One region of the Zoogloea sp. JDB1 genome, then DNA from elsewhere that is predicted to be linked to it. Evidence: predicted binding sites of a transcription regulator. Region 1 holds the regulator's gene; each other region holds the start of a gene.
What was found. Region 1 encodes LexA, which represses DNA repair genes until DNA is damaged. Its sites were predicted from a motif close to ACTGTATNTANATACAGT; they were not measured.
Positions count from the first base shown of each region.

Region 1 (2,170 bases):
GGCGGGTCGAGGCTGATGGCCGGGGTGAAACGTCCGGCCCAGGTGGCTATGTCGATCAGCGCCGCGTGCTCGAGGGCGGGCTGCCGGTTGACCAGGCACAGCTCCGGCGCTATGGCCAGTGCGCTGGCCCGCCCAAGCCCTGGCTCCACGCCGCGCGCCATTGCCGCCGGATCCGCGGCCACCACCCGCCGGCGAGGGTGGCCATCGAGGACCGCAAGCGGGGCGGCCTCACTGCGCCCCCGCGTGAAGACCTGGAGGGGCAGATCGGGGAGGTAAAGGGCGCACCAGAGCATGCTTGCCGGAGGGGGAGGAGGGCTGCTGCGGATCGATCGTTGCCGTCGAAGGATGTTCGAGGCCGCCGTCGGGCCGTGTGCCACCGCCTGGCCACGGGAGTTCGAGCGCCAGGGGGGCGGCCAGTTGCGGCCCGCGGCGCTTGAGGATGCGGATCCCGAGGCCGCCGCGGCAGGGGCTGAGGGCCAGCCGCAGGACGGCTGGCGAGGGTTGATGGGCCGCGCTTTCTGGGCGGAGCAGGATCAGCGGCGTGCCGCTTTCCTCGGCGGCCAGTTGCAGGCGGCGCAGGGCGCCCATGTCGGCGTCGGCCAGCCATAGCAGGACCACCTCGCAGCTGCGGGAGTCGAGGGCCTGGCGGGCCGCCCAGCGGGCGTGGGCCGGACTCTCGGGCTGGACGATGAGCAGGCGTTCGAGGGGAACCCCGGCCGCCGCCAGGGCCGGCGCATAGGGCAGGCCGGGCGGGGCGATGCAGGCCGCCCAGCGCCCTGCCGGCACGTTGGCGAGCAGGGGCAGCAACAGCCCCAGTTCACCGACGCCATTGCGGGGCAGCAGCAGTTCGCTCAGCGCGGCGAGGGGCCAGCCGCCACCGGGCAGGACTGCGTCGAGTGCGGCATGGCCGGTCGGCCGCCCCGGCAGGGCCGGCGTGGCCAGCCGGTCGCCGCGCCAGACAAGGTTGTCCAGGGATAGGGCGGGGGCGGCCATGGCGTGGTTCAGGCGATGCCGGTGGTCAGAAACTGTCGTTGCGGATCAGGCCGACGGCGATGCCTTCGATCTCCAGCTGGTCGTTGCGGGTGTCCACGACGATGGGTTCAAAGTCCGGATTGGCCGGCAGCAGCTCGACGATGGGGCCTTTGCGGGCCAGGCGCTTGACGGTGACTTCGTCCTCCACGCGGGCGACGACGATTTGCCCGTCCCGGACTTCGGTGGTGCGATGGACGGCCAGCAGGTCGCCGTCGAGGATGCCGGCGTCGCGCATGCTGAGGCCGCGCACCATCAGCAGGTAATCGGCGCGCGGGGAGAACAGGCCCGGATCCACCTGGTAGCGGCCTTGCACGTGCTCGGCGGCGAGAATGGGGCTGCCGGCGGCGACCCGCCCGATCAGTGGCAGGCCGAGGGCTTCCTTCAGGCGGATACCGCGGGCGCGGCCTTCTTCCAGGGAGATGACGCCCTTGGCGGCCAGGGCACGCAGATGGGTTTCCGCCGCGTTGGGGGAGCGGAAGCCGAAGGCGGTGCAGATCTCGGCCCGGGTCGGCGGACGCCCTTCCTGCTCCACGGTGTCGCGGATCAGCTGGAGGATTTCCTGTTGGCGGGGGGTGAGATTGTCGGACATTGAGGGCTCCTGTGAGTCTTGTGTAATTTTATACAGGTTGCGACGGATGGCAAGCCGGGCGTGCCTTTGCCAACCGGGAGCCGAGCCTCGGGAAGCGTGACAAACTGCGGGCTCCGGGCATAAATGACTTGAGCCTCCGCCCCCGGTGGACTATCCATTCAAGAGCATGCCTTCTCCTGATTGATGCAGGTGTGGCAAGCTGGCATCCGGAACACCAGCCAACAGATTTCGTAGACAAGGCACGCCACATAGATAGATTTCACCCCAACCCGCACGGGTTCGCGAGAGCCCAGCCCCCGGAGGAGAGATGCCCATGTTCGTCGGCCCGCAACACGCTTCGGGTAGAGTTCTCAGCGCTGCTCGGTTAGAATCCTCCGACTCGCCCGCGTCGCCTTCTGAAGGCTCGCCCGCTCCGCTCTTTTCCCTGCCCGATGCCGACATGGAGATGTTCGATCTGGCGTCGGTGCTGGGTTCCAGACACGTAGTCCTGTACTTCTATCCCCGTGACAACACCCCCGGCTGCACGCGCCAGGCCATCGATTTCAGTGA
Region 1 covers NZ_CM161496.1:3,543,301-3,545,470, forward strand. Annotated here, with positions in the region: gene AC1PPK_RS15955 (Y-family DNA polymerase) at 1-293, opposite strand, end outside; gene imuA (translesion DNA synthesis-associated protein ImuA) at 229-993, opposite strand; gene lexA (transcriptional repressor LexA) at 1,019-1,621, opposite strand; partial or broken gene AC1PPK_RS15970 (peroxiredoxin) at 2,022-2,170, shown strand, end outside.

Region 2 (2,170 bases), 2.2 Mb from region 1:
GGCCGGGTGGGCGCTGTTCCCCTTCGTGTCGGCGCCGCTGTCCGACCCGATGTTCGCCGCGCTGCTGGTGGCCTGTTTCCTGTTCGGCGTGCTGGCCTGCGAACGCACCGGCCGGGCCCTCGGCGTGGCCGACCACGGCAGCATCGTATGGGACGAGATCGTCGCGATCTGGCTGGTGCTGTGGCTGACCCCGACCACGCTGGCCTGGCAGGCCGCCGCCTTCGTGACCTTCCGCTTTTTCGACATCGTCAAACCGCCACCGATCCGCTGGGTGGACGAACGCACCCGTGGCGGCTTCGGCGTGATGCTCGACGACCTGCTGGCCGCCGGCTATTCCCTGCTGGTGCTGGCCATCCTGATGAGAATCACCGGCTGATGGACGCTCAACTGGAAACCCTGTCCCGCCTCGTCGGCGAGCATCTGCAGGCCAAGGGCTGGCGGCTCGCCAGCGCCGAATCGTGCACCGGCGGCTGGGTCGCCGAAGTGGTCACCGCCACGGCCGGTAGTTCGGCCTGGTTCGACTGCGGCTTCATCACCTACTCCAACGACGCCAAGTGCGCACTGCTCGGCGTCTCGCCGATGACGCTGGCGCGTTACGGCGCGGTCAGCGAACAAACCACCGCGGCAATGGCCAGCGGCACGCTGGAACGCGCCGAGGCCGACCTGGCCCTGTCAATCTCGGGCATCGCCGGCCCCACTGGCGGCTCCCCGGAAAAACCCGTCGGCACCGTCTGCTTCGGCTGGATCCGCAGCGGCGAGGCGGCCCAGACCGCCACCTGCCACTTCGACGGCGACCGGGAGGCTGTGCGCCGCCAGGCCGTCGTCTTTGCCCTCGAAGAACTGCTCCGCCGCTACCGCTGAAGATCTCTGACGCCGGCGCGCGCGGCATCAAGAAAAGTCGCCTGGCATGCTGATTGCAATAATGCTCAGCAATTTCGCTGGACGCCCGCCAATGACTGTATAAAATACCAGCATCGCCACATACCTCGTGGCGAAAATTTGCTGCGGCACCTGCGTCCACTCCTACGCAAACTCTGTGCCATAATCTCCAAAACCCTTATCACAAGGATCAAGACAAATGGATGACAACAAGGCCAAGGCTCTCGCCGCTGCTCTTTCGCAGATCGAAAAGCAATTCGGCAAAGGCTCGATCATGCGCCTCGGTGACGGCGAGGTCGAAAGCGACATCCAGACCGTGTCCACCGGCTCCCTGGGCCTCGACATCGCCCTCGGCATCGGCGGCCTGCCCCGTGGCCGGGTTGTCGAAATCTATGGTCCCGAATCCTCCGGCAAGACCACGCTGACCCTCCAGGTCGTAGCCGAGATGCAGAAGCTCGGCGGCACCGCCGCCTTCATCGACGCCGAACACGCGCTGGACGTCACCTACGCCCAGAAGCTCGGCGTGAACATCGGCGACCTGCTGATCTCCCAGCCGGACACCGGCGAACAAGCCCTCGAGATCGCCGACATGCTGGTGCGGTCCGGCGGCGTGGACGTGGTCGTCATCGACTCCGTCGCCGCCCTCACCCCGAAGGCCGAAATCGAAGGCGAGATGGGCGACCAGCTGCCCGGCCTGCAGGCCCGCCTGATGTCCCAGGCCCTGCGCAAGCTCACCGCCAACATCAAGCGCACCAACACCCTGGTGATCTTCATCAACCAGATCCGCATGAAGATCGGCGTGATGTTCGGCAGCCCGGAAACCACCACCGGCGGCAACGCGCTCAAGTTCTATGCCTCGGTGCGCATGGACATCCGCCGCATCGGCACCATCAAGAAGAACGACGAGGTGATCGGCTCCGAAACCAAGGTCAAGGTCGTCAAGAACAAAGTCGCCCCGCCGTTCCGCGAGACCCTGTTCGACATCCTGTACGGCGAAGGCACCTCCCGCGAAGGAGAGATCATCGATCTGGGCGTCCAGCACAAGTTCATCGACAAGTCCGGCGCCTGGTACGCCTACAACGGCGAGAAGATCGGCCAAGGCAAGGACAATGCCCGCGAGTTCCTGAAGACCAACCCGCACATCGCCCGCGAGATCGAGAACAAGATCCGCGTGGCCGTCGGCCTGCCCGAGATGGCGGCGCTGCCGCCGGCGGCAGCTGCAGCGGCCTGACGACGCGGACGAGAACGCTACGCCGATGGTCGCAAGCCTGCATGAACGCGCCCTGCGCTG
Region 2 covers NZ_CM161496.1:1,301,625-1,303,794, reverse strand. Annotated here, with positions in the region: gene AC1PPK_RS05725 (phosphatidylglycerophosphatase A family protein) at 1-376, shown strand, start outside; gene pncC (nicotinamide-nucleotide amidase) at 376-861, shown strand; gene recA (recombinase RecA) at 1,079-2,110, shown strand; gene recX (recombination regulator RecX) at 2,136-2,170, shown strand, end outside.
Region 2: the regulator LexA is predicted to act here: its motif matches at 956-973, upstream of recA (recombinase RecA).

Region 3 (2,170 bases), 2.0 Mb from region 1:
GACGCCCCCGACTCGATGACGCGGCCGCTGTCGAGCACCATGCGGCCGATCTGCATGTCCAGCGTGCCGAGCGTGCCGGCTGCGAGGCTTTCCGCCTGCGGGGCACCGTCGCCATCGGGCAATAGCAGCCACGCGCCCGCCCCCAGCTGTTTGCCGATGAAATCCCGCAGCGCCCGGTCCACCTCGCCGGGCTGGCGCACGCCGGCCAGACGCTTGGCGAGGTCGTACAGCGCACGGACGATGCGCTCCCGGCGGCCCGCGTCATAGGCCTGGCGGCGCTGGCCGGCGGTCAGCTGGCCGATCAGCAACGACACCGCCAGCATCACCACGAAGGTCACCAGATACTGGCTATGGCTGATCGCCAATGAAAAGCGTGGTGGCACGAAGAAGAAATCGAACAGCGCCACGCTGGCGAAGGACGTGAGCACCGCCGGCCCACGCCCAAGGCGGCTGGCCACCAGCACGACAGCCAGCAGGAAGATCATCACCGCGTTGGCCAGGTCGAGCACATCGCGCAGCAGCAAGGCCACGCCCAGCGCCAGCATGCAGGCGAGCACAGCCAGCAGGTAACGGAAGCGCACCGATTGCGATTCGAACAGCAAGCGGCCGAAGGGTACGGGCATGGGTCGCGGCGCCGGTCGGGACGCCCGAAGGGAACACGGAGCAAATTGTTGCACCGCCCACATAAAAAAGGCGTAAACGCATTAGTCGGCAAAATCGGAGTGACTGGATATACTGTGATTTTATACACATTCATTCTGATGAAGCCTGCCCCACCCCGCGGACGCGGCAGCCGCCTGAACCCGGACAACCGCTTCGCCGCCTGGCGGCGCGACGGTTTCGATGACGGCTGGGAAGGCTCCGCCAGCGCTGCCGACGACGACGCGGCCCTGTCCAAGAGCCCCGCAACAACGCTGATCCTTGACCAGGCCAAGTCGGTGATCACGCGCAACAGCTCGCCGGATGTACCCTTCAACCAGTCGGTCAATCCGTACAAAGGTTGTGAGCACGGTTGCGCATACTGCTTCGCGCGACCGACCCACGCCTACCTGGGCCTGTCGCCGGGGTTGGATTTCGAGACCAAGATTGTGTGGAAGCCCGACGCGCCGGCCGTGCTGCGCCGCGAGCTGGCTGCCCCCGGCTACCGCTGCGAGCCGATCGCACTGGGCATCAACACCGACGGCTGGCAGCCGGTCGAGCGCCGCCTTGGCCTGACCCGCCAGTTGCTGGAGATCCTCGCCGAGACGCGGCACCCGGTGTCCATCGTCACCAAGTCGGCGCTGATCGAACGCGACGTGGATCTGCTCGCCGACATGGCGCGGGACGACCTGGTGCACGTGATGTTCTCGATCACCACCCTCGACCCGACCCTGGCCCGCAAGCTGGAGCCCCGCGCAGCGACGCCTGCCCGGCGCCTGGCGGCGATGGAGCGCCTGCACGCAGCTGGGGTGCCGGTCGGCACGCTCTTTGCGCCGCTGATCCCGGCCATCAACGACCACGAGATGGAAGCGGTGCTCGAAGCCGCCAACGCAGCCGGCAGCGATACTGCCGGCTACGCGCTGCTGCGCCTTCCCTACGAATTGAAGGATCTGTTCGCAGACTGGCTGGACAGCCATTTCCCGGATCGGGCCCGGCACGTGATGAGCCTGCTGCGCCAGCTTCGCGGCGGTGAACTGTACGACACGCGCTTCGGCCACCGCATGCGCGGCCAGGGCGTCTTCGCCGATCTCTACAGCCAGCGCCTGCAGCGGCTGGTCGAAAGGCTGGGGCTCAACCGTTCGCGGCGGCGCCTCAACACGGCGGCCTTCCGGCCGCCGGCACGGCCCGCCGATGAGCGGCAGTTACAGCTTTTCTGAAAGGGGAATGAAACGGGCTCAGCGCCGCAGGCGCCCGCCCCAGCCTATGCCGCCGTAACCGCGCCAGCCCGGGTAGCCCGGCGGATAGGCGTAGGGATAGGGCCACAACGGGTCCCAGTAGGGCTGGGACTGCAAGCGGTAGCGCTCGGCGTCGGCCTTCGCCTTGTCGAGGGCGGCGGCCTGCTCGGTGTCGCGGCGGACCTTGTCGGCGGTGGCCTGGTCGCGAGCCCAGCGTTCCTGGGCCGCGGTGATCGCATCGAGCACCTCGGGGGCCACGCCCTGCTCGCGCAGGCGGATCGCCTCCGACGGGCTGA
Region 3 covers NZ_CM161496.1:5,553,731-5,555,900, forward strand. Annotated here, with positions in the region: gene AC1PPK_RS25225 (DUF4118 domain-containing protein) at 1-623, opposite strand, end outside; gene AC1PPK_RS25230 (PA0069 family radical SAM protein) at 762-1,856, shown strand; gene AC1PPK_RS25235 (hypothetical protein) at 1,875-2,170, opposite strand, start outside.
Region 3: the regulator LexA is predicted to act here: its motif matches at 735-752, upstream of AC1PPK_RS25230 (PA0069 family radical SAM protein).

Region 4 (2,170 bases), 1.5 Mb from region 1:
CCGGGTCACCGCCTGCAGGCACAGGTTCAGCCCTTCCATCGCGCCGGAGGTGATGACGATCTCCTGCGGCGCCACCGACGCGCCGTGGGCCAGGTAGCGCAGGGCCAGCTGACGGCGCAGCTCGTCGTTGCCCGGCGGCAGGTCGGTGACGGTGGCCAGCGGGTCGAGGTGGCGCGCGGCGGCGGCCAAGCAGCGCCCCAGCTTGTCGAGGGGATACAGATAGGGGCTGGGGAAACTGGAGCCGAGGGGCACCACCGCCGGATCCTTGACGCTGTCGAGGATCTGGAAGATGAAGTCGCTGACCTCCAGCGCCGTCGAATGGCCGACCGGGTGGGTCATCTCCGGCTCCGCCAGGCGCTGGCCCAGCCGCGCCCGCACGAAGTAACCCGACTTGGGGCGCGCCTCGACGAGGCCGCGACTTTCCAGCAGCGCATAGGCCTGGGTCACCGTCACCGGCGCGATGCCGTTGCTTTTGCAGGCCTGGCGCACCGACGGCAGGCGGTCGCCGGGGCGCAGCACGCCGTCGGCGATCAGACGGGCGGTCTGTTCAGCAAGATCCTGATAGAGACTCATGGGCCGGATGGTAGCAGGCCCGCCCGAGCTTGCAGCACCAACAAAGCTGTATACAATTACAGCCAAAGAGAGACCATCATGCCCCTTCGTCCGATCCCCGCCCAGCACCGCAGCCCCCTCCGCTCGTCCGCCAGCGTGGCCTTCCAGGCTGCCTCATTGAGAGCATCCCAGTGAGCGGCACCGCCGACATCGCCGTGCCCGCCTACCTGGACAGCCTCAACGATGTACAGCGCCTGGCCGCCACCCACGGCGTCGGCACACCGGATGGCGACGGGCCCCTACTGGTCATCGCCGGCGCCGGGTCGGGCAAGACCAACACCCTCGCCCACCGGGTCGCCCACCTGCTGGCCCACGGCGCCGATCCGGGCCGCATCCTGCTGCTCACCTTCTCCCGCCGCGCCGCCGACGAGCTGGCCCGGCGCGTGCAGCGCATCGCCGCCAAGGTCTCGCCGCGCCACGCCCAGCTGGCCGCCACCGGCTTTCCGTGGGCCGGCACCTTCCACAGCGTCGGTGCGCGGCTGCTGCGCGAATACGCCGGCGCCATCGGCCTCGACGCAGCGTTCACGATCCACGACCGGGAAGACTCGGCCGACCTGATGAACCTGGTCCGCCACGAATTGGGCCTGTCGGCCAAGGGCAAGCGCTTCCCGCTGAAGGGCACCTGCCTGTCCATCTACTCGGCGGTGGTCAATACCCGCGCGCCGCTGACCGACGTGCTGCTGTCCACCTTCCCCTGGTGTGCCGAATGGGCCACCGAGCTGAAGGCCCTGTTCCGCGCCTACGTGGCCGCCAAGCAGGCCCAGCAGGTGCTCGACTACGACGACCTGCTGCTCTACTGGGCGCAGATGGTCGGCGTGCCGGAACTGGCCGCCGACGTGGGCGGGCGCTTCAGCCACGTACTGGTGGACGAATACCAGGACACCAACCGCCTGCAGGCCGAGATCCTGCTCGCCCTCAAGCCCGACGGCCGCGGCCTCACGGTGGTGGGTGACGACGCCCAGTCCATCTACAGCTTCCGCGGCGCGACGATCCGCAACATCCTCGACTTCCCCGGCCACTTCGATCCGCCGGCCCGCCAGCTGACGCTGGACCGCAACTACCGCTCCACGCAGCCGATCCTGGCCGCCGCCAACGGCGTCATCGGCCAGGCCAAGGAGCGTTTCTGCAAGGACCTGTGGAGCGAGCGCGCCTCGGCCGAGAAGCCGCGCCTGATCAGCGTCCGCGACGAGGCCGACCAGGCCGCCGGCGTCGTCGAGGGCATCCTGGCCCGCCGGGAAGGCGGCCTCCGGCTCAAGGCCCAAGCGGTGCTGTTCCGCGCCGCCCACCACAGCGTACGGCTGGAGATCGAGCTGACCCGCCGCAACATCCCCTTCGTGAAGTTCGGCGGGCTCAAGTTCCTCGAAGCCGCCCACGTCAAGGACGTGCTGGCCATCCTGCGCTGGGCGCAGAATCCCCGCGACCGGGTGTCCGGCTTCCACGCCATCCAGCTGCTGCCCGGCCTCGGGCCGAAATCCGCCGGACGCATTCTCGACAACCTGCAGGCCGCCCCGCCGGGATGCCTGCTGCTCGCCGAACAGCCGGTGCCCGACGGCGCCCG
Region 4 covers NZ_CM161496.1:4,996,243-4,998,412, forward strand. Annotated here, with positions in the region: gene AC1PPK_RS22665 (aminotransferase-like domain-containing protein) at 1-573, opposite strand, end outside; gene AC1PPK_RS22670 (ATP-dependent helicase) at 744-2,170, shown strand, end outside.
Region 4: the regulator LexA is predicted to act here: its motif matches at 619-636, upstream of AC1PPK_RS22670 (ATP-dependent helicase).